2 regions of the Paenibacillus sp. PAMC21692 genome follow, and region 1 is predicted to be linked to the other one. Evidence: riboswitches for the same ligand, from Rfam matches in the RefSeq annotation. Region 1 holds a riboswitch; the other holds the start of a gene.
What was found. A riboswitch is a leader RNA that binds a small molecule or an ion and turns the genes downstream of it on or off. The one in region 1 is predicted to bind cobalamin.
Positions count from the first base shown of each region.

Region 2: it holds a riboswitch for cobalamin, as region 1 does, so the genes downstream of both, H7F31_RS15870 (S-layer homology domain-containing protein) here and H7F31_RS20040 (ABC transporter substrate-binding protein) in region 1, are expected to answer to the same signal.

Region 1 covers NZ_CP060293.1:5,010,024-5,025,365, forward strand. The annotation lists gene H7F31_RS20025 (heavy metal translocating P-type ATPase) at 1-1,385, shown strand, start outside; gene H7F31_RS20030 (sulfite exporter TauE/SafE family protein) at 1,382-2,092, shown strand; gene H7F31_RS20035 (hypothetical protein) at 2,207-2,686, opposite strand; cobalamin riboswitch at 2,879-3,100, shown strand; gene H7F31_RS20040 (ABC transporter substrate-binding protein) at 3,268-4,257, shown strand; gene H7F31_RS20045 (FecCD family ABC transporter permease) at 4,262-5,299, shown strand; gene H7F31_RS20050 (ABC transporter ATP-binding protein) at 5,301-6,134, shown strand; gene cobT (nicotinate-nucleotide--dimethylbenzimidazole phosphoribosyltransferase) at 6,160-7,227, shown strand; gene H7F31_RS20060 (bifunctional adenosylcobinamide kinase/adenosylcobinamide-phosphate guanylyltransferase) at 7,241-7,873, shown strand; gene cbiB (adenosylcobinamide-phosphate synthase CbiB) at 7,870-8,847, shown strand; gene cobS (adenosylcobinamide-GDP ribazoletransferase) at 8,829-9,641, shown strand; gene cobD (threonine-phosphate decarboxylase CobD) at 9,691-10,800, shown strand; gene H7F31_RS20080 (adenosylcobinamide amidohydrolase) at 10,797-11,501, shown strand; gene H7F31_RS20085 (copper amine oxidase N-terminal domain-containing protein) at 11,689-13,476, shown strand; gene H7F31_RS20090 (phosphodiester glycosidase family protein) at 13,713-14,543, shown strand; gene hrpB (ATP-dependent helicase HrpB) at 14,566-15,342, shown strand, end outside.
Region 2 covers NZ_CP060293.1:4,025,055-4,040,396, reverse strand. The annotation lists gene H7F31_RS15915 (hypothetical protein) at 1-165, opposite strand, end outside; partial or broken gene H7F31_RS15910 (sigma-70 family RNA polymerase sigma factor) at 316-855, opposite strand; gene H7F31_RS15905 (hypothetical protein) at 908-1,126, shown strand; partial or broken gene H7F31_RS15900 (sigma factor-like helix-turn-helix DNA-binding protein) at 1,393-1,575, opposite strand; gene H7F31_RS34585 (ECF transporter S component) at 1,593-2,306, opposite strand; gene H7F31_RS15890 (ABC transporter ATP-binding protein) at 2,285-3,919, opposite strand; gene H7F31_RS15885 (energy-coupling factor transporter transmembrane component T) at 3,901-4,779, opposite strand; gene H7F31_RS15880 (DUF4430 domain-containing protein) at 4,784-5,731, opposite strand; gene H7F31_RS15875 (S-layer homology domain-containing protein) at 5,728-7,362, opposite strand; gene H7F31_RS15870 (S-layer homology domain-containing protein) at 7,443-12,188, opposite strand; cobalamin riboswitch at 12,361-12,554, opposite strand; gene H7F31_RS15865 (NAD-dependent malic enzyme) at 12,835-14,238, opposite strand; gene H7F31_RS15860 (polysaccharide lyase family 8 super-sandwich domain-containing protein) at 14,264-15,342, opposite strand, start outside.

The DNA of each region.
Region 1 (15,342 bases):
AAAGTCTAGGCGCGGCGAAGCTGCCCGGCGACGATGTATGGGCGGGGACAAGAAATGTATACGGCACGCTGCGGATCAAGACCAAGGCGGCCGGTCACGATACGATGGTAAGCCGAATTGCGGAGCTGGTCAGACAAGGGCAACGCTCCAAGTCGAGCATACAATTCCAAGTAGACGCGGCTGCGGGCTGGTTCGTTCCGATGATGCTTATAGTGGCTGCCTTGAGTTTATTGTTATGGGGATTATGGCTGAAGCCCGGCGATTGGGGGCATGCGGCGACTTGCGCCATTGCCGTCCTGCTCGCCGCTTGTCCGTGCGCGCTGGGACTGGCGGCGCCAATCTCGCTCGCCATCGCATCGGGCAGACTGGCGAAGCGTGGCATCATCGCAAAGGAAGCGAGCGTGCTGGAGCGGCTTGCCGCGATTCGGACGATCGTTCTCGACAAGACGGGAACGTTGACGGAGGGCAAACCGAAGGTAAAGCATATGCAGGCATTTTCGATGGGCCAATCAGTTTTGCTGCGAGTGACCGCAGCCTTGGAAGCGGAATCCCGCCATCCCTTGGCCGAGGCGTTGCGGGAGGAAGCGCGAAGGCTCGGCATGAAGATCACGGCAGCGGAGGAAATTGTGACGACCGTTGCCGGTGGCGTGAAGGGACGCATACATGGCATTAATTACACGTACGGCAATCTGAGGCATATCGAACGCGAAGGATATCGCATTGGAGCTGCTGCCGGGCAGGCGGCCAAGCTGCGGGAGCGGCTAGGGGAGACGGTGCTGTATGCGATGAAGGAAGGGGAATGTATCGGTATCGTCGGTTATTCGGATCGTTTGAAAAGCGACGCGGCACAGACTGTCAAGGATCTTCGCAAGCTCGGCGTCGAACCGATGATCGCGACCGGAGATCATGAAGCCCCCGCGAGAGCCGCGGCATCGACGCTTGGCATCCGCGATGTAAGGTCGTCCATGCTTCCGGAAGACAAGCTTGCTTATGTCGAAAGCTTGAAGTCTCATGGCGCAAAGGCTGCTTTTGCCGGAGACGGCTGGAACGACGCGCCGGCGCTGGCTGCCGCGGATGTCGGGATCGCGATGGGAGACGGGACGGAAGGCGCGTTGGCTGCCGGCCATATGACGCTGCTGTTCTCGAGGTTGCCCGCCATACCGGAGGCCATACGGATCAGCCGACAAACCTTGCGCAATATTCGGCAAAATCTGGCTTTCGCGCTGCTTTATAACGCCTTCATTATCCCCTTCGCCGCGATGGGCATGTTGCAGCCATGGATGGCCGGAACCGCGATGGCGCTTAGCTCGGTATCGGTAGTCGGCAATGCGTTGCGCCTGCGGGGAGGCTTGAGTATGACGGAAGCAAGAGGATTGCAAGGATGATCACCTGGCAGACGGCCGGACTGGTGCTTCTAACGGGATTGTTCAGCGCTCCGCATTGCATCGGCATGTGCGGCGGCATCGTATCGTCGGTATCGCTGCATTCGGGATTGACGGCTACGAGGTCGATGCTGTTGTACAACGCGGGACGGATTTTGTCTTATAGCGCAATGGGCGCGATGATGGGCGCCGTAGGTTCGTTCGTCGATGTTGCGGGCGACCTGGCTGGCGTGCGGGGGCTGGCCTCCATCATCGGAGGCGTGTTCGTGCTTCTCTGGCTTTGGCGCAGATTTCAACTTCCGCTTATGGGCAGGCTGTCCGGCATGCTTCATCGAGGTCTGGCGGGCGGGGGGGCTTCGGCGGATGGAGAATCCGTTGCGCGCCCGAGTCGTACCAGCGACTCCATGCACGTGATCGCGACGGGAATCGCCTTCGGCTTTTTGCCTTGCGGCTTAACTTATGCCATGGGGATGAATGCAGCGGCATCAGGCTCGATGCTGGAAGGCGCTTTGATCATGATGCTGTTCGGTCTCGGCACCTTCCCTGCGTTGGCGGCAGCCGCATCCATCGCGGCATTCGCGAACCGTCGCTGGCGGCGTTTTATGCGGAGGGCAGGTGTCGTCACGGCGGCTGCCGTCGGCATTGTCGCGATTCTCAGAGGGCTGGCGGTAAACGGATGGATTCCGTCGATCTCGCCTTGGTTGTGGTAATCCGCCGGCGAATGCGAACACGAACACGAACGACTTACGGTGCAAGGCAGGGCGTCATCGCATAGAGCAGCATCAGAAAGCTGTACAAGTTATTGTAATTAAATATTAATGACATTAATATATTGCCTTCAAAGTTCTGGAGATTGTAAAAGATTCGCCGTTAGCAGGCTCAATAACTGCGGTCGCACGCCATAGGCCAGCCATAAGCGGCATGCCATCTCCTTCGTATTGACCGGGGTATGTTTCCTGCAAGTCGAATAAATAATCGCCGCATAACATATTCAGCATTTCCAGCTTTACGTTAATAACGGAATCCGTTAGGGGCTCGCCGAAGTCGTCCCGCAAGACGAGTACAAAAGGATTCGGTTGAAGTACGACGGCCGGATATTGTTCGATGGACCATTCGATTTGCACATCGGGCCGATCATGCAGCGTTGTTGCGGAATCGGCAGCGTCGGCAGACAATGAGAGCGTGGTCAAATAGATGACAATAGCTATTAATAGAATGGCTGCTGCCCAAAGCATATATTTCCATCGGTTTGACGATCCTGCTGCATTCTGCCCGGTTGCATTCGTAAGCTCGGTTTTATACAAGCGATTACCTCCTTTAAACATGTGCCGCCGGGTTCCGGAGCAGGTTCCCGTTTCTTACTCGTATGCAGGGACGCGCACCCGTTATGCGAATCAGTCATTAAAAATACGGATATACGATGGACAAATAGGGGGAGCAAGTGTATAGTTACTACTGACCAAGTTGAATAGCATTGATAGAGGCGTCAAGCTCTACCGCAAGGCCGCTGCACAGCGTCCCGCGCGGTTGAGCCTTGACTTAATTGGGGAAGCCGGTTGAAATCCGGCGCGGACCCGCCACTGTAAGGAAGGGAGCCTGCAGAGATTGTTTGCATGGTCTCCGAGCGCGGCAGCATGAAAACATCGAACATTCCGTTCGATAAAACATGCCGACTCAACTTCCAAGCCAGGATACCAGCCTGTATCTTTACGCCGTTGCCTACGCGGAATTAGGCTGGTGTTGGATGGGGCAATACCTGGCCGATTTGGCGGGTATACGCGAGCATTTCCGGCACATGTGCTGGAAGTGCTTTTTTGTTGTTAATTTCGCTGAAATCATGAACTGTGAAACGGGTCTAAGATGAAGAGAGAGTGGGGAACCAACCTTGAAACAAAAAAAAGTATGGAGCGCGAAATCCTGGCTTAGCTTGCTGATGATCGTCCTTATGCTGACGCTTGCGGCATGTTCGGGCAACAATGACAAAACGGCGGGAGGCGCATCGGCCGAACCATCGCCAACGGCGTCGACACAACCGCAAGAGACGGAAGCAACAGCCGAAGAGACGGTTTATCCGCTGACGATAGTCGACGTAACCGGGACGGAGCTTGTGTTTGACAAAGCGCCGACTGCTGTCGTATCGATCGCCCCTAGCGAGACAGAATCCATCTTTGCCATCGGCGGCGGCGAAAAAGTCGTTGGCGTCGACAGCAACAGCAATTATCCGGAGGAAGTGAAGGGATTGCCGCAGGTCGGCGATTATATAACGAATATCGAAGCCGTTGCCGCGCTGAATCCGGATCTCGTCCTGGCTGCTTCTATGAACGGCGATGCCATTACGAAGCTCCGCGAACTGGATATTCCCGTATACGTAACGGATCCGAAGTCTTACGAAGAAGTCGTTGCCAAACTCGAAGATCTTGGTAAAATAATGAATATGAATACTGCCGCTGCGGAAGCGGCCGATAAAATGCGCTCAACGCTTGCCCAAGTGACGAACGCGGTGAAGGATGCCGAAAAGAAAAAGGTTTACCTGGAGATTAGCCCAGGCTGGACCGTCGGCTCGGGCGAATTTCTGGACGCTATGATTACGCTGGCCGGCGGCACAAACGTCGCAGCTTCTCAGCCAGGGTGGTTCGAGGTCAACGTCGAGGAAGTCATTACGCAGAATCCTCAAATTATTATCTATCCTGAATACGGAGAAGGAAGCCCGACTGAAGCGGATATCGTGGCGCGCCCAGGCTGGTCTGAACTTGACGCCGTGAAAAACGATGCCATCATCGCCGTCGCGAACGATCCCCTCGTACGCGTGGGTCCGCGCCTGGCCGACTCCTTGCTGGAGCTGGCCAAGGCTATTCATCCCGAGCTTATAAAATAAGCACATGAACAGAACATTAATCGGTTATGGAGGAGCAGCTATGCTCCTTCTTGCTGTTTCTATCACTGCCAGTTTGTCTATGGGCTCCGCGGGGCTGTCTTTCGCGGACGTATGGGGCATCTTGCTCCATCAGCTGCCCTGGATGCCGGAAGCGGATACGATATGGTCCCGCGGCGAGGTGGCGATCGTCATGCAGGTCAGACTGTCGCGCGTGCTGCTAGCCGTGCTAGTCGGCGCTTGTCTTGCGCTTGCGGGCACGGGTTTTCAAGGCGTGCTTCGCAACCCGCTTGCTGATCCGTACACGCTTGGCGTTGCGTCGGGGAGCTCGGTTGGCGCTGCTTTCTTGATTTTATTCGGCTTTCAGCTGGCCATTGGAGTCTGGACGATTCCGATTGTCGCTTTCCTGACGGGAATTGCGACCCTGCTAGGCGTAATCGCCTTATCGCGTTCCAATGGCGTGATGCAAATCCAGACGCTTATTTTGTCGGGAGTCATTCTGCAATCATTCCTTGGCGCTTTCGTTTCGCTGATGGTGTCGATGTCGGAGGGCGTCGTCAATCAAATCCTGTTCTGGATCATGGGCTCGCTCGCGATGCGAGGATGGGAGCATGTGACGATGCTGCTTCCGTTTCTATTGATCGGGCTGGTCATATTGATCGCATACAGCGGCACGATGAATTTATTCGTACTCGGAGAAAGGCAGGCCGCCCATCTTGGCGTGCGGGTCGAACGAACCAAACTGATTGTCTTGGTCGCGTCCACGCTGCTAACGGCAGCCGCGGTGTCCGTCTCCGGCGTAATCGGCTTTGTAGGTCTCGTTGTGCCGCATATGATCCGGCTAATCGTCGGACCGGATTATCGGTACATCACTCCTTTGTCGGCGATTGCCGGCGGTATTTTTCTACTGTGGGCGGATACGCTGGCCAGGACGGCGCTTAGTCCAAAGGAACTGCCGCTCGGAGTCGTTACGGCGCTGGTCGGCGCGCCCTTTTTTGCTTACTTGCTGCATCGCCGGATGAAGGATCAGAGAGGAGAGGAGTAGGATGGAGCTTTCGCTGAATAACATCTCCTATTCCGTGCCAGGCAAACGAATCTTGCAAAATATAAACGAGAGTTTTAAACCGGGGCGATTCTACGGCATTATTGGGCCTAACGGCGTTGGCAAGTCGACGCTGCTCAAGCTGCTGTCCGGGATCGAGAAACCTGAGCAGGGCGAAGCTCGTTTGGACGGACGCGACATTAGCGCTATCCCGCGCAAGGAACTTGCTCGTGACGTTGCGGTTCTGCAGCAAGGCGGCTTAGCGCCGGTTGGTTTTACCGTAAAAGAGATTGTGCGGATGGGCCGTTTTCCATATCAGAGCTGGCTTGGAGGCGAGTCCGCCGATCCGGAGCCGTTAATTAATGAAGCGTTGGAGTCGATGGGATTAACCGGGCTGCAGCATCGTCGCTTGCATCAGTTAAGCGGAGGCGAACGTCAGCGCGTTGCGCTTGCCAAGCTGATGGTGCAGCAGCCTCGGATTTTGCTGCTCGACGAACCTACGACGTATCTCGATATCGGGTATCAGCTCCAATTGCTGGACAATGTGCGTGCCTGGCAAAAGAGCGAAGGGCTGCTCGTTATCGCCGTTTTGCATGATCTGAATTTGGCGGCGATGTATGCGGACGAGCTTCTTGCTTTGCATGACGGCAAAGTGCTGGCGAGAGGCGTGCCGGATGCCGTTTTGCAGCCTGATCTCATCGAGACGATGTATGAGACGCGAGCGACGATCATTCGTCATCCCGAGCTGGACGTTCCTCAGGTTATGCTTGCACCTGGCGTTATAAAATCTAACGGACTATTATCCCGAAGTTTAGAAGCGCATGTAAGACGTCTTTAGCCGATATCAAGGAGGAAGTTTCATAATGGCAATCGAGGAATTGGAGCAGAAGTTGAAGGACGTCATCATGTCTATTCCTGCATATGACACGGATGCCGCTGAACGGGCACGGCGACATTCGGATCAATTGACGAAGCCTCCCGGCAGCTTGGGCAAGCTGGAGGAAATGGCGGCAAGGCTGGCTGGCATAAGCGGCAAGCTGTGGCCGGACCTGTCGCGGCGAGCGGTTATCGTGATGGCCGGCGATCATGGCGTATGCGAGGAAGGGGTCAGTGCGTTTCCATCCGCCGTAACTCCGCAGATGGTCATGAACTTCCTGCATGGAGGCGCGGCAGTGAATGTATTAGCCCGCCAGGCCGGCGCGGAGGTGGTCTGCGTAGATATGGGGGTAGCGGCAGATCTGTCTCATCCGGATTTGATATCGCGTAAAGTTGTTTATGGAACCGCCAATATGGCGAGAGGCGCGGCAATGAGCCGAGAACAGACACTTCAGGCCATTGTGGCAGGCATTAATATCGCCGAAGAGAAGGCCAAGCAAGGCATCGCCCTGTTCGCTACCGGAGAGATGGGAATCGGCAACACGACTGCAAGCGCGGCAATCGCATCCGTGCTGGGCGGTTTGTCTGCGGAGCTGGCCGTCGGCAGAGGGACGGGTATCGGAGATGAAGCTCTGATGCGCAAGATCGAAGTCGTACGCAAGGCCATCGCGGTAAATGAGCCAAATCCGGGCGATCCCGTCGATGTTTTGGCCAAAGTGGGCGGCGCGGAGATCGCAGGACTGGCGGGCGTTATGATAGGGGCCGCGGCGAACCGTTGTCCCGTCGTTATCGACGGGTACATTTCGTCTGCCGCGGCATTGGCGGCTGCGCGGCTGGCGCCAGGGGCGTTGCCTTATATGTTGGCGTCCCATTTGTCGCATGAACACGCGCATGGCGCTTTGCTGGAGGTGATCGGTCTGTCTCCGATCATTCATCTTGAGATGCGTTTGGGTGAAGGAACGGGAGCTGTGCTTAGCTTCCACTTGATCGACGCAGCTATTCAGTTAATGACGGAGATGGCGACGTTCGACAGTGCGGGCGTCTCGAAAGGATAGGAGGAAACGAAGTATGGCCGTTCTTATTACGGGAGGAGCGCGCAGCGGCAAAAGCGCGTTCGCGGAGCGTTACGCCCGCTCCATCCGCAAGGAAGGCATCTACGTGGCGACAGGACAAGCGTTTGACGACGAAATGGCGGATCGAATCCGGCAGCATCGCCTCGATCGCGAGAAACAGGCCGGGATAACGTGGACAACAGTCGAAGAACCTTTCAAGCTAGCGGAATGGCTGCAAACTTACACGGACAATGGCCATTCTAATGGTAGCCTCCAATCAGAGCCCCATCATTCCCGTCCGAATGCGATAAGCGGCAATTTGCGTAGTCCCGTTATTCTTGTAGATTGTTTGACATTATGGCTGACCAATCATCTCCTGAGGGAAGAGGAAGACCCGTCTGTACAGCTATCCGTGGAAATCGACAAGCTGATCGCCGCCATTTCCGCGTTCCCCTTGCCACTGCTCCTTGTCACCAACGAGGTCGGCGACGGAATAGTACCCAGCTATCCGCTCGGGCGGCGATTCCGCGACGAAGCAGGGCGATTAAATCAACGCGCAGCTGCCGTGTCCGAACGCGTTTTTCTCGTGACGTCCGGCATCCCGGTTGATCTTCGTTCCATCGCGTTCCGCTTCGAAGAGGATATATGATCTACAGCTTTCAGGAGCTCCTGCTGTTATCGGCTGCGGCCATCGTTATTGACTGGATCATCGGCGATCCCCGTTGGCCGACGCATCCCGTTATCTGGATAGGGCGATGGATACGCTGGATCGAGAAGCGGCTATTGACGGATCGGCATCGGAAACATCCGTTCGCGGGGCGATCATTAGGTTGTCTGCTTACAGTTTCTACTATGCTGCTCTGCATGGGGACGGTATGGGGAATAGTCGCAATCGCCGACTTCATTCATCTTTGGCTTGGTTATGCGGTTTCGGCTTGGCTGATCTCGACGACGATTGCGGTCAAAGGGCTGAAAGATGCGGCAATGCTTGTCTATACACCGCTTGCCAATGGCGATCTGCCGGAGGCTCGCCGTTATGTCGGCTACATCGTCGGCAGGGATACTTCCAGTCTCGATGAACGGGAAGTGACGCGGGCGACAGTCGAGACCGTTTCGGAGAATACGGTTGATGCGTTCGTTTCGCCCATTTTGTTCGCGCTTTTGGGAGGCGCGCCACTGGCCATGTTGTATCGTGGCGTTAACACGCTCGACTCTATGGTTGGTTACCGCAATGACCGTTATCGTTATTACGGATGGTGTTCCGCCCGAATGGATGATCTTCTCAATCTTATACCGGCCAGAGTAACCGGCCTCTGCATGATTATCGCGGCAGCTATTATGCCGGGAATGAATCCATGGAGAGCATTGACAAGCATATGGGTTTTCGCCCGCCGTCATCCGAGCCCGAACAGCGGCATTCCGGAATCGGCAACTGCTGGCGCGCTCGGAATTGAGCTTGGGGGACGCAATGTATACTTTGGCACGGTCAGCGAACGGGCGAAAATGGGTTATCCGTTGCGGCCGATTTCTATTGAAGATACCCGCTCCGTCATCAGGTTGTTATATGCCGTTAGTTGTATGGTTGGAATAGGAGTGCTGCTGACATGGTTCGTCGTTCGTTGAAGGAAGAATGGTTCGCGGCCATTGCGGCCATCCAATTTCTCACCAGATTGCCTATACCCGTTGTCGTGCCTTTCGAGCCGCGTGTTTTGGCGCGGAGCGTGGCTTACTTTCCATTGGCTGGTCTGGCTATTGGCGTTTTGACTGCTGGATTGGCATGGTTGCTGTCATTCGTGTTGCCGCTCTGGCCAGCATCGATTCTTACGTTAGCCGTTTGGCTCGGACTAAGCGGCGGACTTCATCTCGATGGCTGGATGGATACGGCAGACGGCGTACTGAGCCATCGTTCCCGCGAGCGAATGCTGGATATTATGAAGGACAGTCGGGTTGGCGCGATGGGAGCGGCGGCGGCAATTCTGCTTCTCATGCTCAAAGCATCGCTACTGGTTGAACTGATGGGTTATGGGATAACCGCTTTGTTGCCCGCACTGATTGCTGCTTCCTGTTTTGGAAGAACCGCGATGGCTTTGGCGATTGTCGGCTGGCCGCCAGCACGTAAAACGGAAGGTTTGGGCTCGTTGTTTAATGGGGTTAATAAACGACGGACGGCCGTTAATTATGTTTTATCTGTCGTATTTTGTTACATTATATTAAATGTTAACGGGGTTAATGAAATAAATTCATTGTCGATATCGCTCGTCGCATCATTGTTTATGTCGTTAATTGTCTGGGGATTTGGCGGCTGGTTGGCCCGGAAGCTTGGAGGTTTGACCGGCGATACATATGGAGCGATTAACGAAGCGGTCGAAGCGGCGATTCTGATCCTGACTGTCGTCGGTGTACGACTTTGGATGTAAGTGGCAGTTTTGAAAAGCAAACGATTATTGGCATTCGGGAGGTGCAATCATGTTAGAGAGGTATGGACACGGAGGCGATCTGAGGACGGCCTCGGAAGTGTTCGGCAGAAGCACGGAATCCTTCGACGATTTCAGCTCGAATATGAATCCGCTTGGACCGCCGCCGTCGATAAGGAATGTACTTGCAGGATACCTGGAACATATTCATGCTTATCCGGACCCGGCTTCACGGGCATTAAAGAAGACGCTTGCGGACAGACACGGCATACCGGAGAACGCGATTCTTGTCGGCAATGGAGCGGCCGAGAGTATTGATCTTGCCGTAAGAGCGATTAAGCCGGGAGTAACCGCGCTTGCGATGCCATGCTTCGACGAATACGGGGATGCCGTTCGCAAGTTGGGCGGAGAGATCTATCCCATCCCGTTGGATGCGGCGAAAGAATTCGAATTGGGCGAAGCGGAGATCGATGCGGCAATAGAGCGATCCGGCGCCGACTTATATATGTTGGGTTCGCCAAATAACCCGACGGGGAGGCTGGTAGATTCCGGCCTGATTTACAGGTTGCTGGACAGCGGCGCGCATGTCGTACTGGATGAAGCCTTCCTTGACTTCGTCCCGGACGAAGGAAAGGTCACGCTTGTGCAAGCAGCTGCGCGGCATGAACGTTTTATCGTCATTCGTTCCATGACGAAGTTCTATTCGGTTCCGGGCATACGGTTAGGGTATGCCGTCGGAAAACCTTCGACAATCTCTCGGTTGCGCAAGCTCCAAGTGCCGTGGAGCGTCAATTCGCTGGCGCAGCAGATCGGGGAAGCAGCATTGATGGACGCGGAATTTGAGGCGAGAAGCAGGCAATGGCTGGTGACCGAACGACAGTGGTTAACCGATGAGCTTAGACGTTTGGACATGCAAGTCACTCCAAGCGAAGCGAACTATTTGCTGCTCCGCTTGCCGGAAAGTTCCCGGCTTAGCGCAAGTCAGCTGCAATTGGAGATGGGACGGCGCGGCGTCCTCATTCGCGATGCTTCCCGCTTTCAGGGTCTGGATCATCGCTACATTCGTGTAGCGATTAAGCTTCGGGAGCAGAATGAACGGCTGCTGCGCGCATTATCGGAATGCCTGGTCGCCGCAGAAGACGGAAGCGGGGATTCCGCATGACCCAGCCCTTCCGAACAATGGCCCAATACTCGCCTGTAATATGGCCGGAGCTGAGTCTGGAGCTGGAGGAAGATTTGCTTCGCGTCACGTTTCCTGTCGGGCTGCATGTACTGAGCAGCGCCATATTGCCCGGCGGCTTCTCGAAGGCCGAAACGCTGCTAAACTGGAAGGTGCCGCTCGATTACGGCGGCGGCGATCCATTGTCCCAGCTCAGGTCACGATGTCAGCTGGCGGGGGAGGACCCGGCACGAACGATTGGATTTATGACGGCGGCGAAGCTGACCCATGCCTCCATCCAGGAGCGTGACGGAGATCAGTGCAAACTTGTATGCTGCGCGACCGCCGGCACGCGCAACGCCGCGCGTGCCGGCTATGGACGCGAGACTTATTCGGCCTATGATCCGGGGACGATCAATATAGCGATCTTTATAGACGGACGCATGACAGAATCCGCGATGGCAGGAGCTATCATCACGGCAACGGAAGCGAAGAGCGCCGCGCTGCAAGAGCTGGGTATCAAGGAATGGGGGACGGAGCGTCTGGCGACCGGCACCACGACCGACGCCATAGCCGTCTGCGTCAGTCAGCGAGGGAGCAAGACGCATGCTTATGCAGGCGTTGCGACGACGATCGGCTGCGCGATTGGCGAAGCTGTCTTCCAAGCCGTATGGGAAGCGGTTGCTACGCAAAGCGAAGCCTAGCGGGAGGTTTGAGCCGGATTCGACAGGGGAATGCTGAACAAATCGATCTTTTTTTGTAATGACCCTGCAACTTTTCCATTATCTGAACGTCTATACGATAGCGCGCAGGGACGGCTTAAGAGGGCGGCATACGCCTCTAGCGGACCATACATGGCATTGCGCAGGAATAGATAGAGGAGTTGTAGAGATGCTGCAAGGACAACGCAGACAAACCTGGAAACGGAAAGCCGCTGCACTGACGATAGCCGCTGCACTAATCGCTTCGCCAATCGGACGGGTGTCGGCGCTGGACTCGCCTATTACATCGGGCACCAGCTACGTCATTTTGTATTTGAATAACCAGGAGGCTTTCCTGAACGGGGAGCAGGTTACGCTGGATTCGCCCGCGACCGTCAAGAATGGACGTACATACGTACCTGTCAAATTCCTCGGAGATGCCTTCGGCATGAAGGTGGAATGGCAGGAGTCCACACGGACGATCGTCATGGAGACGCCGTCTCACGAAATTTTGTTGGACACGGTGAACAAGTTTGCATGGGTCAACGGCATCCAGTTTCCATTCGATGATGTCGCGATGCTCAAGAACGGCAGGCTGCTTATTAAATTGACGTGGTTATCGGATTACATGGGCGCCACATACACGTACAACCATGAGCTTCGGCGCGTCGATGTTCTGTACGTCAACAAGCCGGAGGGCAATTATGACCCGGACCAGAACAATTCGAAGCCGGTTGCAAAGTTCGCTTTCGGCAAACCAACCTACCGGATCGGCGAACCCGTCAAATACATCAATCTGAGCTACGACCCCGATGCGGAAGGCGTTCGCATGGAGTGGGAAGGCAATGAAGAAGTTTTCTTTAAAGCAGGAACTTATCCCGTTACATTGACGGTTACGGATCAGAAAGGCAACAAAAGCAAGTCGTACACCCGTCACCTTGTCATTGAAGACGAAATCTACATGAACGAGGTCGAATATCCGATCTATACCAAGCCGATCGGCGGTTACATTGCGACGGATTGGAAGACGTTGTACGCTCATTATTTCAACCTGCCTGATTTGGCAAAGACCGTGACCGAAGACAAATCGCGGACCTTGCTGCTCAGCGATAGTCCGGAGACGTTTACGGAAACCGGCATTCTGTATCAGGATGTCATTAATGGCAAAGGCCGACTGTACGCGGATCATCTCAATGGTACGGGCAGCAAGGTCGGTTTCGCCATTATGGCAACAAACAAGACGGAAAACCCCGTCAAAATCCTGACGACGAACAAAGGCGAGGTGTTCCCGTCCATCTACGCGCATCTTATCGGCAGCGAAGCCATGGTGGACTTTCTTGCGTACGACGCAAAAACCGAGACGATGACGATTCCGCCTGGCGAGACATTCGTATACAAGCAGTTCCCGGATTTCTATCCCGGACAAGGCGTTAATTTGATGTACGATGTCGAGACGGACGGCGAGGTTCAATTTACATTCGCGACAGCCGATACCGTGTCGAAGAACATGCTGGATATGACCAAGCTTCCTTTCACCGGCCATATTCGCGGGACATTCCAGATTGCGGGCTTTGATTGGAAGGTAGACTTAACCGCGAACGGCTTAAAGAAACCGACTAAACTTGTCATCGGCGACGGCAAGATCGATCCGTTCCAAATGGGCTACGATCCGCAGCGCGGCGAAGAAGCTACGCTTTGGGGCAACTATGGGACGGTGTACCGCATCCATTCCGACAAGCCGCAGAAGATGGCCATCATGATACTGGCCAAAGGCGGTCCCTTCAAAGGTCCGTTCAAAATTAACGGAGAGCTTGTAAAGGTGCCGGCTTCCGGCGTATTGACGGCTTTCGACGGCATGATTATGCTTCACAAAACAACGGGCAAGGAAAAGTCGCTCGATATTGAATTCAGCCCGCCGGCCGGATCGGCTTTCCCGATTAACCTGATCTTCTATCCGCTCGACGATCGCTCGTTATAAGCGCAGTTATGTCAAGGCCATATGCCGCACCAATGAACAGGCATCGCTTCCTTCCTTCGAAGGCTGCGATGCCTGTTCCGCGCTAATCTTCATCTGGACAACTTGTGCGCTTCATATTAAAATATTAGTTCGGGTTTATTCGGGTCGTCGTTTTTGAACAGTCGGAATTTAGAAAGCGCTCTAACGCTTGCGGCACGCAAACCCCGGCATGAAGGAGCGATGTAAGGAGGAAGTTGATGAATCACGAAGCAGGGATGCCGCCCGGCAGTAGAAGAAAGCAGATCATCATTGTCGTATCGGTGTTCATAGCCGTCATTGCAGTCGCGGCGGTCATTTTCATGTTGCTCGTCCAATCGCTGAATCAGAAATCGGAACAAAAAAACAATGTGCTGGATTCCGTGTCGGGCTACACCTACCTGGCGGCCGAAGCGACGAATGGTTTGAAGCTGCATATCCTCAAGACGAAACCTTCGAACGTGACATTGGAGGTTATCTCGAACAATGTGACGTTGTCCGGCAAAGCGGGCGTTAACGGCGGCTTCTTTTACGGGACGGATCTGATGAGTCTAGCCGTGATCGGGGGCCATCCGGTTAACGGTGCCAAAAGTGATTACGGCAGCGGCTGGGAAAATATGAAATATGCGCGAGGCACCCTCGTTTGGGACGGAAAGTCGGATTCTCTAAGCGTTCAGGTCGTGAGGCAATCCGCGGAGCTGAAGATAAAGGATGTCGAGCGCTTCTGGGCGCAAGGCGGAATCAGCATGTCGCTTGGCGATGATGCGGGCTGGCAAGCGCAAACCCTTGCAGAGGCAGCGCCATTTCCGGATGATCTAAGGCTGCGATCGGGCGCCGTATATGACGATAAAGGTTTCCTGTATTTAATCGTGAGCGAAACGCCTGGCACATTAGAGTCGTTCCGGGACGGGATTAAGGAACTGCTGGACGATCAGGGACTAGTCGACGGCATTTTTCTGGATGGAGACGGATCCTCGCAGCTGCTCAGCAAAGAAGCGGCGCTGCCGGGGGACAATCGGCCAGTCGTTCAGATGATTCGTATTATGAAATAAAGCTTGGAAGGGTTGGATGGAGATGGGGCCGTTGCCGATCGACGAAGTGTTGCCGGAGCTGCTGGACTCGCTTGCGCGCGGACGCAATGCCGTGCTGGTCGCAGAGCCTGGAGCAGGCAAAACGACACGTGTGCCGCTGGCGCTGCTGAAGCAGAATTGGCTTGCCGGCAAGCGCATCGTTATGCTGGAGCCAAGACGGCTTGCCGCCCGTTCCGCCGCCATCTATATGGCTCGCGAACTTGGCGAGCAGGTCGGCGACAGGGTCGGTTACCGCGTACGGCTGGAATCGAAGATCGGTCCGCGTACCGTCATCGAGGTAGTGACGGAAGGAATTTTGACAAGAATGCTTCAGGACGATCAGGCGATCGAGGAAGTTGGAGCCATTTTGTTCGACGAATTCCATGAGCGGCATCTGCATGGGGATCTCGGTCTTGCGCTGAGTCTTCAGACGCAGACATTGCTTCGCAACGATCTGCGCCTACTCGTGATGTCCGCGACGCTGGACTCCGCTCCCGTTGCGGAGCTGCTTGGCGGAGCGGACATCATTACAAGCAAGGGGAGAAGTTATCCGGTTGAGACTGTGCATGCTCCCATGAAGCGGGATCGCGTATCGATTGACCGTTCTATGGCGGCGACGATTGCCAATGCTCTGCGCGTGCATGACGGAGACGTGCTGGCCTTTCTCCCGGGAATCGGGGAGATCCGTCGAACGGCAAGAGCGCTCCAGTCGCTTAACCTGCCTTCCGAAGCGGATATCCGCGAGCTGCATGGCGGCATGCGGCTCGAGGAGCAAACGGAA
Region 2 (15,342 bases), 980 kb from region 1:
GAAATCCTGATCGTTCATTCGAACAATATCGCCATTGCTGAATTCTTTTACAATTGTACCTTCCCTGGTTTTATAAACGATGTAGGTGTCATTTGCTTTTGCGTCTAATTTTGCACGGTCTCCTGTCAGTTTAATTAACTTACCTAGGTCTTGTGTGCGATTCATCCCAACCTCAGCCTCCAGTGCAAAGCATATATATTCGAATTATACCATAGCAGCGATTATGCATGCAGACTGAAAAAGCCGGCATCGCCGTCTTCTCATCCAAAGCTATATTCTCACTTCTTCGCCTTATAACAGCTTAATTAGAGCCCTCTATTCGATCCGCGCCACATAACTTCGTGAAATGCCCAACTCCTTCACAATCTCCCGCTGCGTCCGCTCGTCGCCGCCGTGGATGAGGTCGAAGCGGTCGATCACGACCTCTTTTTCCCGGTCATCCAATATATCGAGTTTGTATATTTTCGATTTTTCGATCTTCAATTGCGCTTTTACCGCCACATCGTCGGCTTCCGTGCCGAGGATGTCGATGAGCGTACTTTCGTTGTCTTCCTTGTCCGTGCCGATCATGCCGTGAAGCGACACCTCCTTGCGCGTCTTCTAAAGCGACCTGAAATGCATAAGTATTTCGTTTTCGATACAACGAGCGGCGAAGGTCGCGAGTTTGGTGCCTTTGCCCATTTGGAAGCTCTCGATCACTTTGATCAAACCGATGATGCCAATTGATATCAAATCTTCGAGATCTTCCCCCGTATTATCGAATTTTTTGACGATATGTACACAACTTGATGTCAATCCAACAATAATTTCCGAATCGTCAATATATTGATGTACAATGGAACTAACGAATAACATTCGGTTTTTTGTCTAAGCTTGATTTAGAGCAGTCTAAGGAGGGAATTCAGAGTTGAAACGAAGGCTCAATTCTTTACTCGACAGCATGAAGGCTCCTGTAACCTACTTCGCGCATACCGTCCCTGAAATGCCAGAGACGAAACCACGAGATATCGAACAACGAAATCGCGTAATCGCGGTCGAAATGCGATTGATTGAGCAACGGCTTGATCTAAGCAAGTTTTCGAAACCCAATCAAAAGTTGGTGACGGCATGGAAGAAGTATATGTAGCTCCCGAGCTTTTGGAACTGTTCGAATCTGTCAAGCTTATATCGGATACTTGGCGCCAAGATCTCGCAGTTGCCAGCATCAGTCATATTGTCATGCGCAAGCAAATCAGCGAAATATCATAAAAGAGTTTGATGATGTTCAGCACTCCGTCAAACGCTACAAAGATGACTACGAAAAAATGATGGATAAAGTGAATGATCAATTAAAGGCTCAAAGAAAGAAATAAAGAACCTTGCCCGCGCAAGGTTCTTTATTTTGACTCTTCACTACTTCACCTTATAAAACTCATGATTCAACTTCATAAGCGCCCCTTTCTCAATCCGACTCACATAGTTCCTGCTGACGCCGAACTCCTTCGCAATCTCTCGCTGAGTCCGCTCATCCCCGCTATGCACCAGCCCGAAGCGGCCGATTACGAGTTCTTTCTCCCGGTCGTCCAATATGTCTACGAGGATTTTCGTATCATTCATCGTTCAATAAGCCCATATTTTTGCTTAATTCGATCAAGTTTATCGAGCATTGTCCGCGACAAGAGAAACAAGAAAATAACGGTAGCAAGCGCATGCACGAGATCGAAGCCGATCGCGGAAACATATGCAGCCGCTAACGCCTGCAACGAAAACTCCGACGTAAACATCAATACGCTGCCGACATTAATGATTCCTCCGTAAAGAAAGAACGTTGCCAGCCCCCCGTAAATGCACAAAGCCGTTTTCGTCTTTCTTAACCATCCCTTAGCACTCAACAGGCCAGCGACGTATCCAATGATCCCGAAGCAGAACATTTGCCAGGGCGTCCACGGTCCTTGCCCGAAGAAAAAGTTGGAAACAAAGCCGGACAGCACGCCGACCAGAAACCCCGCTTCGGCACCTAAGGAGACGCCCGCGATGATCACGATAGCCGTTACCGGTTTGAACTGCGGCAGCATAAAAAACGCGGCCCTTCCGGCAACGGCGATTGCGGACAATACCGCAATGACCATCATCTCTCTTGCCCTGGGAATTCTTTGCTCGAATACAAGCATGAAAGGAATCAGCGTATACGATATAATCAACAAGCTGATAAAATAATATTTGCGGTCGTTCAGAACATACACCCCGAACAGTATCGTCATCGGGATCAGCAGCAAGACGAGGACGGCTGCCAAGATTCTCCTCGTTAGAACGCTTCTTGCCGACATAGACGGATCACATCCTCTACCGTGACGGCCTCCGCGCACAGATGCCTCGCGATTCGGTTAGCCGCCGTCGTATAAAAACTGTTACCTGCAAAAAAAGCTCTGCTCGAATCGGACGCCACGATGCCTCCGTCGAAAAACAATGCGCAAATATCCGCGTGCTTCGCGCAGAACTCGATATCGTGCGACACCATGACCACCGTAACCTCCTTGGCCAGCAAATCCTTAATGATTCGCGCGAACGTCTCCTTGAAGAAAGCGTCCAGCCCTTTGGTCGGCTCGTCCATCAATATAATCCGAGGCTCCAGCAACAAAATTTTGGCGAGAGCTGCACGCTGTTGTTCTCCTCCGCTCAAGTCGTAAGGATGTCTATTGAGCACATGCTCTAAACCCGTTAATCGGATAACCTCCTCTACCTTCTCGGCCTTCTCGGCCTTCGTCAATGACGAGTCCGAGAGCACCTCCAGCAAGTCTGAAGCAACCGTTTTTTCAACGAACAGGTTTTGCGGATTTTGCGGGAGCATGACCATACGGCCAGCGCCATTCACCTTAACCTTGCCGCGATAAGGCCGATGGATGCCGCACAATAAGGACAAGGCCGTCGTTTTCCCTGTTCCGTTCCCGCCTACGATACAATAGAACTCTCCCTGGCGAACATCAAGCGATAAGTCCTTGACCACGTCCGGCAGACGCCTGTCATAGCGAAACCAGACCTCTTCAAGCTGAATCGCGACCGGCTCCGGCCGAGCCGTCGATTGGCTTTCATTCAAGCTCAACTTGGTTCTATCCTTCGATAGCGACGTTATCCATTTCCTTGCTTCATTAATCGTCAGGAGGGCGTGTTCCTGAGGACGAACCCCTTTCGTTATTCGCATAGGCGCAGGCATGGCCATGAACATGGGATGATTCAAGCCATGCAGATCATGCCCGACTTGAGCCGGACGGCCATCCGCGACGATTCGTCCCTGAACCATGACTACGAGCCGGTCTGCATTCACCAGAACCTCTTCCAATCGATGCTCGGATATGATAATGGTCACGCCTAATTCCCGGTTGATTCGCGTAAGCGTAACAAGGAACTCATTGGCGGCAATGGGGTCCAGCATGGAGGTCGGTTCATCCAGCAGCAGCACGGACGGCTGCATGGCCATAATGGAAGCCAAATTCAATATCTGCTTCTGTCCCCCGGACAGCTCCGATACCTTCTTATGAAACCAGGTTTGAATGCCGAAGAAGCTGGCCATCTCAGCCACTCGCAGTCGAATCGTTCCTTGGTCGCAGCCTAAGCTTTCGAGCCCGAACGCCAGCTCATGCCAGACTTTATCGGTTACGATTTGATTGTCGGGATTTTGCAGGACGAAACCAATTTCGGAGGCTTGACGTCTCTGTTCAACCTTGTCCAGAGACTCCCCTCTGTACAGAATTTCCCCGTCTCTTCGTCCATGAGGCGCAAGCACGCTCTTCAATTGTCTCAGCAGCGTGCTCTTGCCGGAGCCCGATTTCCCGCATAAGGCAACAAACTCGCCGTCTTGAACGGATAGAGCGATTTGATCCAGCATCTTTGTTTCCTCTCCGGGATACGTGAAGCTTAAGTTCTTCAATCGATACGCTTCCAATGGATACCCTCCTGAATCGTCATGACAACCGGCAGCGAACAAAGCGCAAAATACGCCGCATATACGATGTAGCTAAGCAAGGAACGATCGGGTGTCCGTATCGACGGAAAGAACCGAATCGAATTTTCCCCAAGCAGCGCGCCCATAAGTACGAGTGCGATTAGTATGGTCAAGACCAACAACACACGCCAGTCTCTGCGATCAAACCGAAAGATGGCAAAGCTCGTCCTTCCGGGCAAGCCGTATCCTCTTGATTTCATGGAATCGGCTGTTTCGATGGCATTCTCTAATGCCCAAGTTGTCATAATCGACAATATTTTCATCCCGCGCTTCATTCTTCGAATCCAGCTGCCTTGCGTTACGTCTCTTCCAATTCCTTTCTGAGCAAACGATATTTCTCTAATCTTCGCCATATATCTCGGTACGAAACGAAGCGCCATGGATAAGAGCAGCGAAAACGCGGGCAATATCCGCCCAAATAGATAAATGAACTTATCCGACGTCATGACCTGGTTGTAGCAAGAAAACCATAAGATGACGGTCACGAACATAACGGCCGTCGACAGCCCGTACAGGATCGATTCAAGCGTAACCGGGTTGCCGCTTTCCAAATAGAATAGCAGCGTGACGCCCTGATGGTTGAATAGCGGATTCAGCGCGGCCATGAACAAGAGCAACGGCAGCAAGCCTATCAGATTAAACCGTAAACCTCTCCTTCCCTTCGCGATAATCGAACAGATAAACGCGGCAAGGAACGCTATGCTCTGCAAGACGGGATGCATGAATAACATGCTGAACCCGATGACGGCAGCAAAATAAACAAAGAGATTGAGAGGATGCAGGCTTGCGAAGGAATTCACCCGCTCACCTCCCGCCAGTCGCGACAGCGCCGCCGATATCTCTGCCTAAATCGCATGTATACACCCATTCAATCTCGTCATGATCCTTCAATTGATATCTGCTCGCCCCGTAATTGGGAAACCAGCCGTTCACCTTATACATCCAGCCGCTTAATTCCCCGCAGTCGAACTCATAGATATTGTTGATGCCTTCAATATAATTGCTGTTATAAATAGGCGTCATTTCGAACTCCATATGAATGCCCTCGCCGCGCATTTCCCTCAGCAGGACGTCGAACACCGATTCTCCTTTGTTGAAGGTAACGGTTCTTGGGGCATAGATAACGCCGTCTTCGGGAAGCATCTCCAGCTTGTCCTGATCGAATAAATGCAGATTGTTCAGGATCGTTTTGGCCGTTACGGACAAGGTGGCTTTATATTCGACCTCATCCTCGACCACCGCGTCTTGCCATTCGACCGGCTCCGGCTTCCCTTCCGGTACCGGATCGGTCAAATATCGGTCTTTGTCCGTCTTTTTATTGTCTTCCGCTATGATATGCTGCTTCTCTTCTATTTTCTCTTCGTTATCCTCTTGGGCCGGCTGCTCGATCCGCTCTTCGTCAGGCTTCTGCTCTGGCGCGGCAGGCTTGCCAGCTGCTGTCGGAGGCTGCGAGGCGACGGCTGCCGGTGTTGGCTGCTCGTCCTCTGAAGCCTCGGCATCTGGAGCTGCGGCATCCGGAGACTCGGCATTTGGAACCTCGACATCCGTCTCGACGCTTGTCTCGTTGTCAGTTCCTTGTTCTTCACGCGGAGCTTCAGTCTCGGGCTGCTCGTTATCGGCTTGCGCGGTTTGCCCGGCGGCGTACTCCTCCGCCGGCAAGGGCACGACATTGTCCTTGCTGCCCATAAAGAAGGAAGCCGTTATCAGGAGCACCATGACTGCGGCCAATGTCAGGTAGAATCTTGTCTTCATGCCCGTTCCTCCTCGGCATATTCGTGATGCGATGCCGCCGGCGTCTCGATGTCGGTCATATCATATAAGCGGTTTCTGCCTTCGAGGAATCGCTCATAGGCAACAAGCGCGTACAAGGCCTGATCCGTTGCCATGGGGTCGACCATGCCCGGCTCCGCTCCGCCGTTTCCGGCTTCCCCTGCTTTGATATGATAGAATCCGCCGTCTTCCGAAGAAAAGGATAATAGGGAATGGAGCACGGATGCTCCGTTCTTCACAAACCTCGAATCCGTATCGGCATCGATTCCGAGTCCCGAAAGCGCGACGACGACTTGCGCGGCGCTTTCCGAATTTAGTGAACCCCAACTGCGATATCCCCCGCTGCTATCCTGCGCGGCCGACAGCCGGAGCAATCCCCTGTCGATCGCTTCCTTCACGTCTTGGCGTTTGTCGTAGTAAGGAGTTAATCCTTGTATAGCCATCGCTGTAATGTCAGGATCCGCTTCGGTCGGATTAGTGCCAAGCGCCCACCCTCCGCCTTCTATCTCTCTCTCCAGAATAAATTCGATAAGACGATCTCTTGTCGTTTGAACGTTAACGCCTTCAACAAGGGGGATATCGTAGTTCAAGGAATCAAAGGCGATTAAAGCGAAGATGGGACCGTTAATCCCTTGTTTGGTTACATAGTTGAAATCGGCCAACGCAAGACGAAGGTCGTATCCGCCTACATCCGTCACGTCTTCTCCAATGGCCGTCAGAGCGATAATCAATCTGGAATGCTCGGTCCCTTTATTACGGTCCAGCCTCCCGTCCGGCTTGCCGTTCGCCGCAGGCATGAATCGTTGCACTTCTTTCACTACGTTTCTGTAATACGCCTCATAATAACCATCCGCCGCTTTCTCGCCAGAACGCGCAATGCCGAAGACCGACCACTCCCCGGCAATGCTGCCGACCGTAGGCTCCGGCACCATTTCCTGCATAAATGCCGTATTGGCTTGAATAAGCTGTTTGACGCTAGTTTCTTTGTGCAAACTATGATGGGCTCTTATGGCCACTACGATGGCCATCTCTCTCGTGGCTAACGCTTTGGGGCGAAAATATCGATCATGGCCCTGCATGAAGTCGGCCTCGGCAATCGCAATAACGGAGGCTCTCGCCCAGGTCGCAACTTCTTCTAAATCGATGAACGAAACATTCGTCTGCTTGCCCGGCAGCGATAATGCACGCACGAGCATCGTGGCCATTTCCTCCCGCGTAATCGGGGCATGCGGCAGGAAGCGCTCCGTACTATTGCCAGAGACGATCTCGCGGCTATACCCGGCATTTACATAAGGGTAGAACCAATCGCTTTCCTTGACATCGACAAATGGCTCGGCATGAACGGCTTCCGTATCCAGCCCCATAACGGACACGAGCAATTTGGTGAATTCAGCGCGCGTAATATGGCTTTTCGGATCGATTCTCCCGTTGTGGCCTTGAATAATCGACAATTCCGTCGCCTCTCGAACGTGCTCATACGCCCAAGGGGAGATCGCATCCGCATCGGCATACGCGAATTCCCGAGGCTCGGCATGCGCGGCTTGGCCCAGAAGCAGAATGAACAAGAACGACATGAAGAACGCAAAACAAGCTTTCCATCGTGAACGAAACACTGGCGCTTCTCTCCTTCCGCGGTTTAATCAAACAAGAAGGAATGAGACAGCCGTCCCATCCCCCCATCTCGTTACCCTTTCTATTGCTTATCGGTTCCGCTGTGCGTATAAGCGCGCATAATGGCTACGATCGCCATTTCTCTAGTTGTATGACCGGCTGGGTTAAATGTTCCATTATAGCCGTTCATCAGGTCCAACGCCGCCAGCTTATACACATTCTCTCTTGCCCACAGCGATATGGAGTCATGATCTTTGTACTTCTCGTTGGATTGGACAGGTTCCAGGTTCAATGCCCTGCCGATCATGACCGCCATTTCTTCCCTCGTAATCGTTTGGTTCGGTTTAAATTGACCATCATAGCCAGCAATGATTCCATGCTCAAACGCAGCGTTAACGTAAGGAGTGAACCAGTCCTCCGCGCTTACATCGGCAAACGAGGCAGCTCCTGCGGATTCCCGATCCAAGCCGAGAATTTCGACGATCAATTTGGCGAATTCAGCTCTTGTAATCTCTTTCTTCGGATTCAACGCGCCGTTATAGCCTTCAACAAACCCTCGAACTGTTGCTTCCTCGATAGATGAATACGCCCAGTCCGAGATTTGTCCGGCATCTCTAAACCTCTTATCCAGCGGAATCGCTTTGGCTTTCGCATACAGGACGAATGCCGAGAAATGACGGGTCCGGATGATCAAGTCATCGCCCTTGATATACGCGTAAATGGCATCTTCGCCGGCTTCCGCGTTGGCCTGATCCTCCGACTCATAGACCGGAACGGCCTTCCAAACGCCTTGATGATCGATTACGCCGACTAGCCGATCCTTCTGACCCTGCAGCAGCAGCGTCACCGGCTGGCTGAACAACGTCTCCCGTGACGGGTCGCCCATTTCGAACGCGTCGATAACCTCGGCAGGCTCATCGATCCATTTGGTCAACCGATGCTGATTGTCGCTTAATGGCGTGAATAGCTGAATTCTCGTTTGATCGGAGCTGATCACGGTTCCTTTATCCATAATCAGCTTCTTATTTCCTTTTATCGCTTCTATTCTCGGTACAGCATTTTTAACGGCCTCCAGATCAAGCCAGACCTTTACATTATCATCAGGTATATTGATCGTAAGCTTCTCAGCTTGTACGAGCTCCTTCGTCACTTTGATCAGAAAGCTCTCGCCGGGCTGATTCGGTACATGAATGATCGGATTTTTATCGTTTCCTTCAATCTCTATCTCTTTGGTCGAACCGTTACCGCCAGGTGCCGGATTGTCTTCCCACTCCGACGGATCTTGCCCTAAATCGATGCCCAGGTCCGTGGTATATCTCCACTGGACAACATCGCCATCGTTTAAGGCATACCTGCTCGCTCCGTAATTCGGATACCATCCGTTGACGTTGTACATCCAGCCGCTTCCGCTGCCATGGTCGAACTCCCCGTCCCCATCGATCGACTCTACATATACGCTGTTATATTTCTCCGTCCATGTAAAGCTGTAAGGAATACCGTTGCGATCCATTTCCCTCTTCAACACATCCCAAACATTCTCGCCGGCGGTAAACTCCACCTCGGTCGGAGGAAGAACATATCCCTTGTTAATCGTCTGCTTATCTATGGAGAGCGTAATGGTCTTCGTAGGAGGAGTGACGACAGTCCCTCCGCCAGGCGTACCGGACGTAGTTGTTGCAAAGGCAAGGAAGTCTGTGAAATGCTTCGTTTTCACAACGAGATCATTGCCGCTGTCATAGGCAAATTCTAGTTTGCCGCTGTTCAAACCGCTTGCCTCGCCGTCGTATTTGGCAATAAGCTTCAGCTCGCCGTTCTGGACATAGGCCGCTTCCTTGCCCTTCATTCCGGCAAAGGTCAGCGTGACGTAGTCGCTAAATTCAACGCGATTCGTCCCGCCCATCTTGAACGCCTGAACGATTTCATCCAGGCTTCTTCCTGTCGGTAGAGACGCAAGCAGCTGTTCTCTGAGAGCCGTGTCGGCTGCATCCTTGGCCGAAAGCAGTTCAACGGACGAGGCATCTCCGCTAATAACTCGGGCGCCTTGCGGAATGACCGCGGCAACATCGCCCTTGACGGCTTCGATCTTCGGCAAATCGGTATCCGACGGCAGCTGGAGCATCGTTCTTGCCGGATGATGCTCCGGGATCTCAACCGTAATGCTTGAATAGCCCGATGTAACAGGAATAAGCTTATCGTCGCCATTGGTATCAATAACGACCTTCGCCTCATTGTTGATGTCCGGCTCGGGCAGCGTGATAACCTCAGGTTCGGTGTTGCGCGCAACCGCCATTAAATTGCCCGAATCGTTTTTGTAATAGATGGTTCCCGCGCTATCGCTGACTAAGCTGCTAAGACTGTATTGTTTATTCGTCGGCTCAAAGATGGATATGGCTTTCGGTTCCGTCTGCCCAGCGCTATCTTCAAGCATGTAAATGCCGCCCGGAGGATAGTTGTACGTGAGATAAACGTAAACCTTGCCCGTGCCTTCGTAATAATGGGTCGATAATAGCGCGCTGGTCTGCACATATCCCGGAATGTCCGCCGAATAAATCTCGCTCATGCTATTTACATCGATGACCTTGTAGGTGTGACCCGTGGCACTGAATTGACTCTCGCCGGCTACGCCCAGATAGGCTCTCCCATTGAAGACAAGAGGCGTTCCCGTGCTCATTCCACCTAGCTCCATCGATTTCAGTGTCGCGCGGTCGAACGTTCCGTCGGCATTAACCTTGAGCTGATAGAACATCCCGCCTTTGGTTGTAAAATAGAGGCGGTCTGTTGCCTGATCATAGGAAACGGTGGAACGGATATCGCCTTTCACGCCGGTCAACGCATCGATGACCGCCCCTGTCTTAGGGTTTACAGAGTAGAGAACCGCCGTTTCGGTATGGACGCTTTGCGGGCTGCCATCATCAGAGCCGAAGATTACATAGTTGTCCGTCGCATACGCTCCCGCCCAATAAAACCCTCCAAGGTGGGTAACTCTCCAGCTCGTTAGCTTCGTTTCATTCGTTTGGGTCGGATCTTCATCGGTTACGGCAATGGCGTAATAGTAGCCATCCCGCGTCTCTTGATTCCATGTGCCGCTGTAGATATAGCCGTTACGATAAGTGATAGGCGTCAGCGTCTGACCTGCTACCTGTTCACTCACCCATAAACTCTCCAATGTGTCCGCTCGAAGTGCTTGAATCCGGCCATTCCCGATCGGAACAAATATCATTCCTTCAGCGTACGTGACCGGATTTAAGGCGTAGCCTAAGCTGCCTGCCAATGCCTCGCTTGTCGCAACCGTTTCGCCGGTCTCCTTGTTCAGCTTGGCCACTTTATTGGAATATGCCGTATATAGAAATCCGTTGACGATAACCGGCGGCGACGGTGCAGGAGGGAAGGTGCCGGTTCCAAACTTAACCGCCCACTTTTCGTAGGTATGTTGGGCCCTGATTGGGGTTGGAGCTTTTGTAATCCCCATGTTTTCGGCGTTGCCGCGGAAATTGGTCCAGTCCCCCGTATATTGCGGCAGCGGATTGGCCGGCGATGGCGCCACAGTCAGCGTAATTTGCGCTTCCCCTTGTTCTAGATCATCGGGACCGGTAAGGATCCCCAATTGAGAGACATAACCATAATTGGCAACGACATACTTGTAGTTTAGGCCTGGCAACAGCCCCGTATATTGATTACGTGCCGCAGGGCTAACGACGGCTCCGCTCGGATCATACAAGGTAACATTCGAATCCGAGGGAGACACGGCAAACTTCGCGTCATAGGCGGCTTGCTTGTTCAGCTCGACCGTATATGCAGCAGCGCGCCGGTCTTCTCCTTCTCCAACGGAAAGCACGATCTCGATTCGGCTTGCTTCCGAAATGTCAACAAGACTGTCAGCAGTTCCGTTATAGGTAACGGTATACGCTTCTGTTTTGGGGACGGCCGTTACGGATAAGAAGTCCGCGTCGCCTCGAACCGTCGTTTGATACGAATAAATCAAAGAGTTGAAAGGTTGGTTTAAGAAAGCCTCGCGATCGCCATCCTTGACTGTCAAACTCGTGAGCGTAGGTGTTAAATAGACATGAAAGGTGTAAACGACTTTTTTATTTTGTGATCCGTCCGGGGGCGTTACCTCGATTGTAAATATATTTTTGCCCGGTTGGACAAGTCCGTTAAAGAAGTTGGTCCCAATATGCTTAGCTAAGGATGTGTTATTCCCTATCGCCTTGCTGGAAGCCAGATCATTGCCGAATCGGACGGTTACCTTCGAGCCCGCTTCCGCCGGCACTAGAGCTAATCGGATATTTTGATTCAAACGCGCATCCAGCTCATTCAGATGATATTCGGTTACCTTCTGTTGGAAGGCCGGCCGATTCGGATAAGAAGCATCGTATGTACCGAAATAAGCGGTGGATTGCATCGATTCATCCGTAGTTCCTGTATAGATTAAGAGCTCCTTAAGCCCTTCATTATCGGCTATGCCTTCGGTTGGTTTGACGGCCAAACCCGCTAAAGCCTGATTGATAGCTAATACCTTTGCATCAATTTCCTCCTGGATTGCTTCCGGCAACGCCAGTGCGGCTGAAAGCAGCTCATAGCTTTCTTCCGTATAATCCGCTTCAATAATAGACGCTGCTTCGGCCAATGCTTCAGCCAAAAGCTCTCGATCCAATTCACTGATAAGCTCACTGTCCTTAGGCGCCTCTACTGCAGAAACCTCATTGAAGTCCTCCAGTAACTCTACTTCTTCTTGACCCGGCTGCGCGTATGCAGGGCTAATAATGGATAGCGTCATAAGTAAAGCTAATAAAAGTACAACACTTTTCTTCCAAATCCTTGAATGCATTATTTTGTCTCCTTTTGCTCGTGCTTTTTACTTTGGCGGAACAACAAAAAAACTCTTTCTCGCAATAGAGAAAGAGCCTAAAAACGGCAAATACAATATAAACCCAAATGAATATGAAGGGCCATTCATACAAAAAAACTGCCGTTTAAATTTCTCACCTCCCGAAGAAATTAAAACTTACAGAAATTCAGGCAGGTATCCTGACTCGTGTTTCGTTCTACTCTGAGCCTTCCCATATAAGCACCGTTAAGCCGCTTATACAGTGGTCATTCTCATTTCGTCCACACTTACAGTTGCGGGGACAGCTCCGGATTTCCACCGGATTCCCTATTAAGTCTATAAGACACCTAAACTTCCAAGATATATTCAGTTATAAATAACTAGGGTTATTGTAGCATGTAACAATCTATTTAACATCTATTTCTTAGAATAAATACCTCGAAGTCATTTCCATTCGAGCGTATTTATATTATTTTGCAGGAGTAGATTGGCAAGCAAATTGTTCGTAGAAGTTTGTTGTCGCCATAGTATATCTCCTGTTTTCGAATCCATTTGCTTTCGCCTCACGCATTCGACGACCGGCAACATGCTTATGCACTCCATCTCGCTTCTCGTTGCCTCCAACATGACAGATCCTACTTACCGGTTAGTCCCGGTATTCCGGAGGCACTCGTCTTGCCGTCCTCGTCCGGATCGCCGCTCTGATCACCCCGTCTCGAACACGCTCGGACACCAGCTCGTTAAACACGGAAGGAATAATGTATTGCTCGTTAAGCTCCTCGGGTTGGACGACTGATGCAATCGCATATGCCGCCGCCAGCTTCATGTCTTCATTAATGCTCGTTGCGCGGCAATCGAGCACGCCTCGGAATAGTCCCGGGAAGCAGAGCACATTATTCACCTGATTGGGATAATCGCTTCTGCCGGTAGCGAGCACTTTAACAAAAGGCTCCGCTACCTCCGGCGTTACTTCGGGATCGGGATTAGCCATGGCAAACACGATCGGCTCGCTAGCCATCCGCTTCAGATGCTCGGCGTTCAGCAGATTGGCTCGGGATACGCCAATGAAGACATCCGCTCCGGACATGAGCTCCTCCAAAGTGCCATCTCTGTTCTCCAATTGCGGCTGCTGGGCAAGCCAGTTCCATACGGGATGCTCGTATTGCACGCCGGGCTTTAAGGGTCCAGCTTGATCGACAGCCGTCAATCGGGAGACTCCCGCAGTGAGCAGCATTCGGCATATCGCCGAGCCCGCTGCGCCGATGCCATTCACTACGATTCGAATGTCCTCCAGCCGTTTGCCCGTTAATTGACAGGCGTTAATTAATCCCGCCAGAACAACGACAGCCGTCCCGTGTTGATCGTCATGAAATACCGGAATATCCAACTCTTCGGCCAGCCGCGCTTCAATCTCGAAACAACGCGGCGAGCTGATGTCCTCCAGATTGATCCCTCCGAATACAGGAGAGATCGCTTTGACGGCGGCAATAATTTCTTCCGTATCCTGCGTGTTCAGACAGATCGGAAACGCGTCTACATGGCCTAGCTGCTTGAACAGCATCGCTTTGCCTTCCATGACGGGGATCGCCGCCTCCGGTCCGATATTGCCCAGTCCCAGAACGGCGGACCCGTCGGAAACCACGGCTACCGCATTGCGTTTGATCGTGAGCGAATAAGCTTTGACCGGATTCTCTGCGATCGCTTGGCATACACGTGCGACACCGGGAGTGTACACACGGGACAGATCCTCTCTGTTCTTGATAGGCAGCTTGGGCTGCACCTCGATTTTCCCGCCTAGATGGACCAGGAAGGTACGATCGGATACGTTGACGACCTCAACCCCAGGCAAATAACTGACCGCGTTAACGATATTGCGATATGTCGGCTCCGTGTAGTTAATCGTTACGTCGCGAATGGTCGTATGCTTGGAGGATTTGATCATGTCGATTGCGACTACATCTCCCCCTGACCTGCCTATCACGGCAGCCACCTCGCCAAACGATGTCCGGTTTTCTAATTCCAATCTCATAATCATGCTGCTGGCAGCCATAAAAAGAACTCCTTCATTGATAATCTTATTCGCTATAGATAGCCATTCCCATTAATATAGGTTCGCGAGTCAATTTCACGAGATCCATCGTGAGCGCGCCGTCGCTGACCGTTGCGGTATAGGGTCCGTACTTGGTCCAGCCGCCGACTGCAGCTGGTGAAACGGTTCCCTTCACGGTCCCCTCAAGCTGGACATCGAAGCTGCGATAGTTGTTCTGATAATCCTCCATGACCCAGAGATAGACCGAATAAGTGCCATTCGGAAGCGTCTGGGCAATGGTAATATTGGACCCCTTCCAAATATGCGAATTCAGCATGGCCGCCGTGTCCGTATCGACGGCCGGACTTGGGGCGACCGTATTGGTTGCCTGATAAGACGAACTGATGGTCATGCCCGAAGTAAGTGCGGCGCTTTGCGACACCCAACTGTTACCTTCGATTGTAACGGCATCGCCGCCCATGTTGACGCCTTTGACAAACACTTCCGTCGGTTCAAGCTTGATATAATCCAGCCTTATCTTGCTTATTACGGTTCCCACCATCGTAAGTCTGAAAATTCGATCCCCTGGCGAATTGAAGGTATGTGCCCCCATATCCAAATCGTAATAGTTGGCTGCCGTAGAATACGTATCGAACGGAGCACCGTGATCCGCATCTCCGATTTTGAGTTGATAGAGCGCGTGAGAGTACTGTCTATATAGTCGGAACGTCATTTTGTAGGTTCCTGCCTTAGGCACATTCACCTTGTAGTCGATGTAATCATTGATCTGATTGCCATTGAACAGACTATCTTTGCCGCCGCTGGCGATCGTAACGTTATTAATCGTGCGGCTATCCGAAGTGGCGACTACTTCGAGATTCTCCGCTTCTATAATGAATGGATTGGCCATTGTAACAGGTGTCAGCGGAATGACCGCCCCCGTCGTCGCGAACTTCGCCTTGAAGGACTTGCCGAATGCTCCCACGACGCTGACCGACAGCTTGATCGTCGGCGACAGCTGCGTGACGACGACGCCGGGGTCGACGGAGATCACGCTCGTCGCGCTCTTGTTGATCTCGATGTCGACCGTTTCTCTGCCCGCTTTGGTCGGGTCCGATACCGACA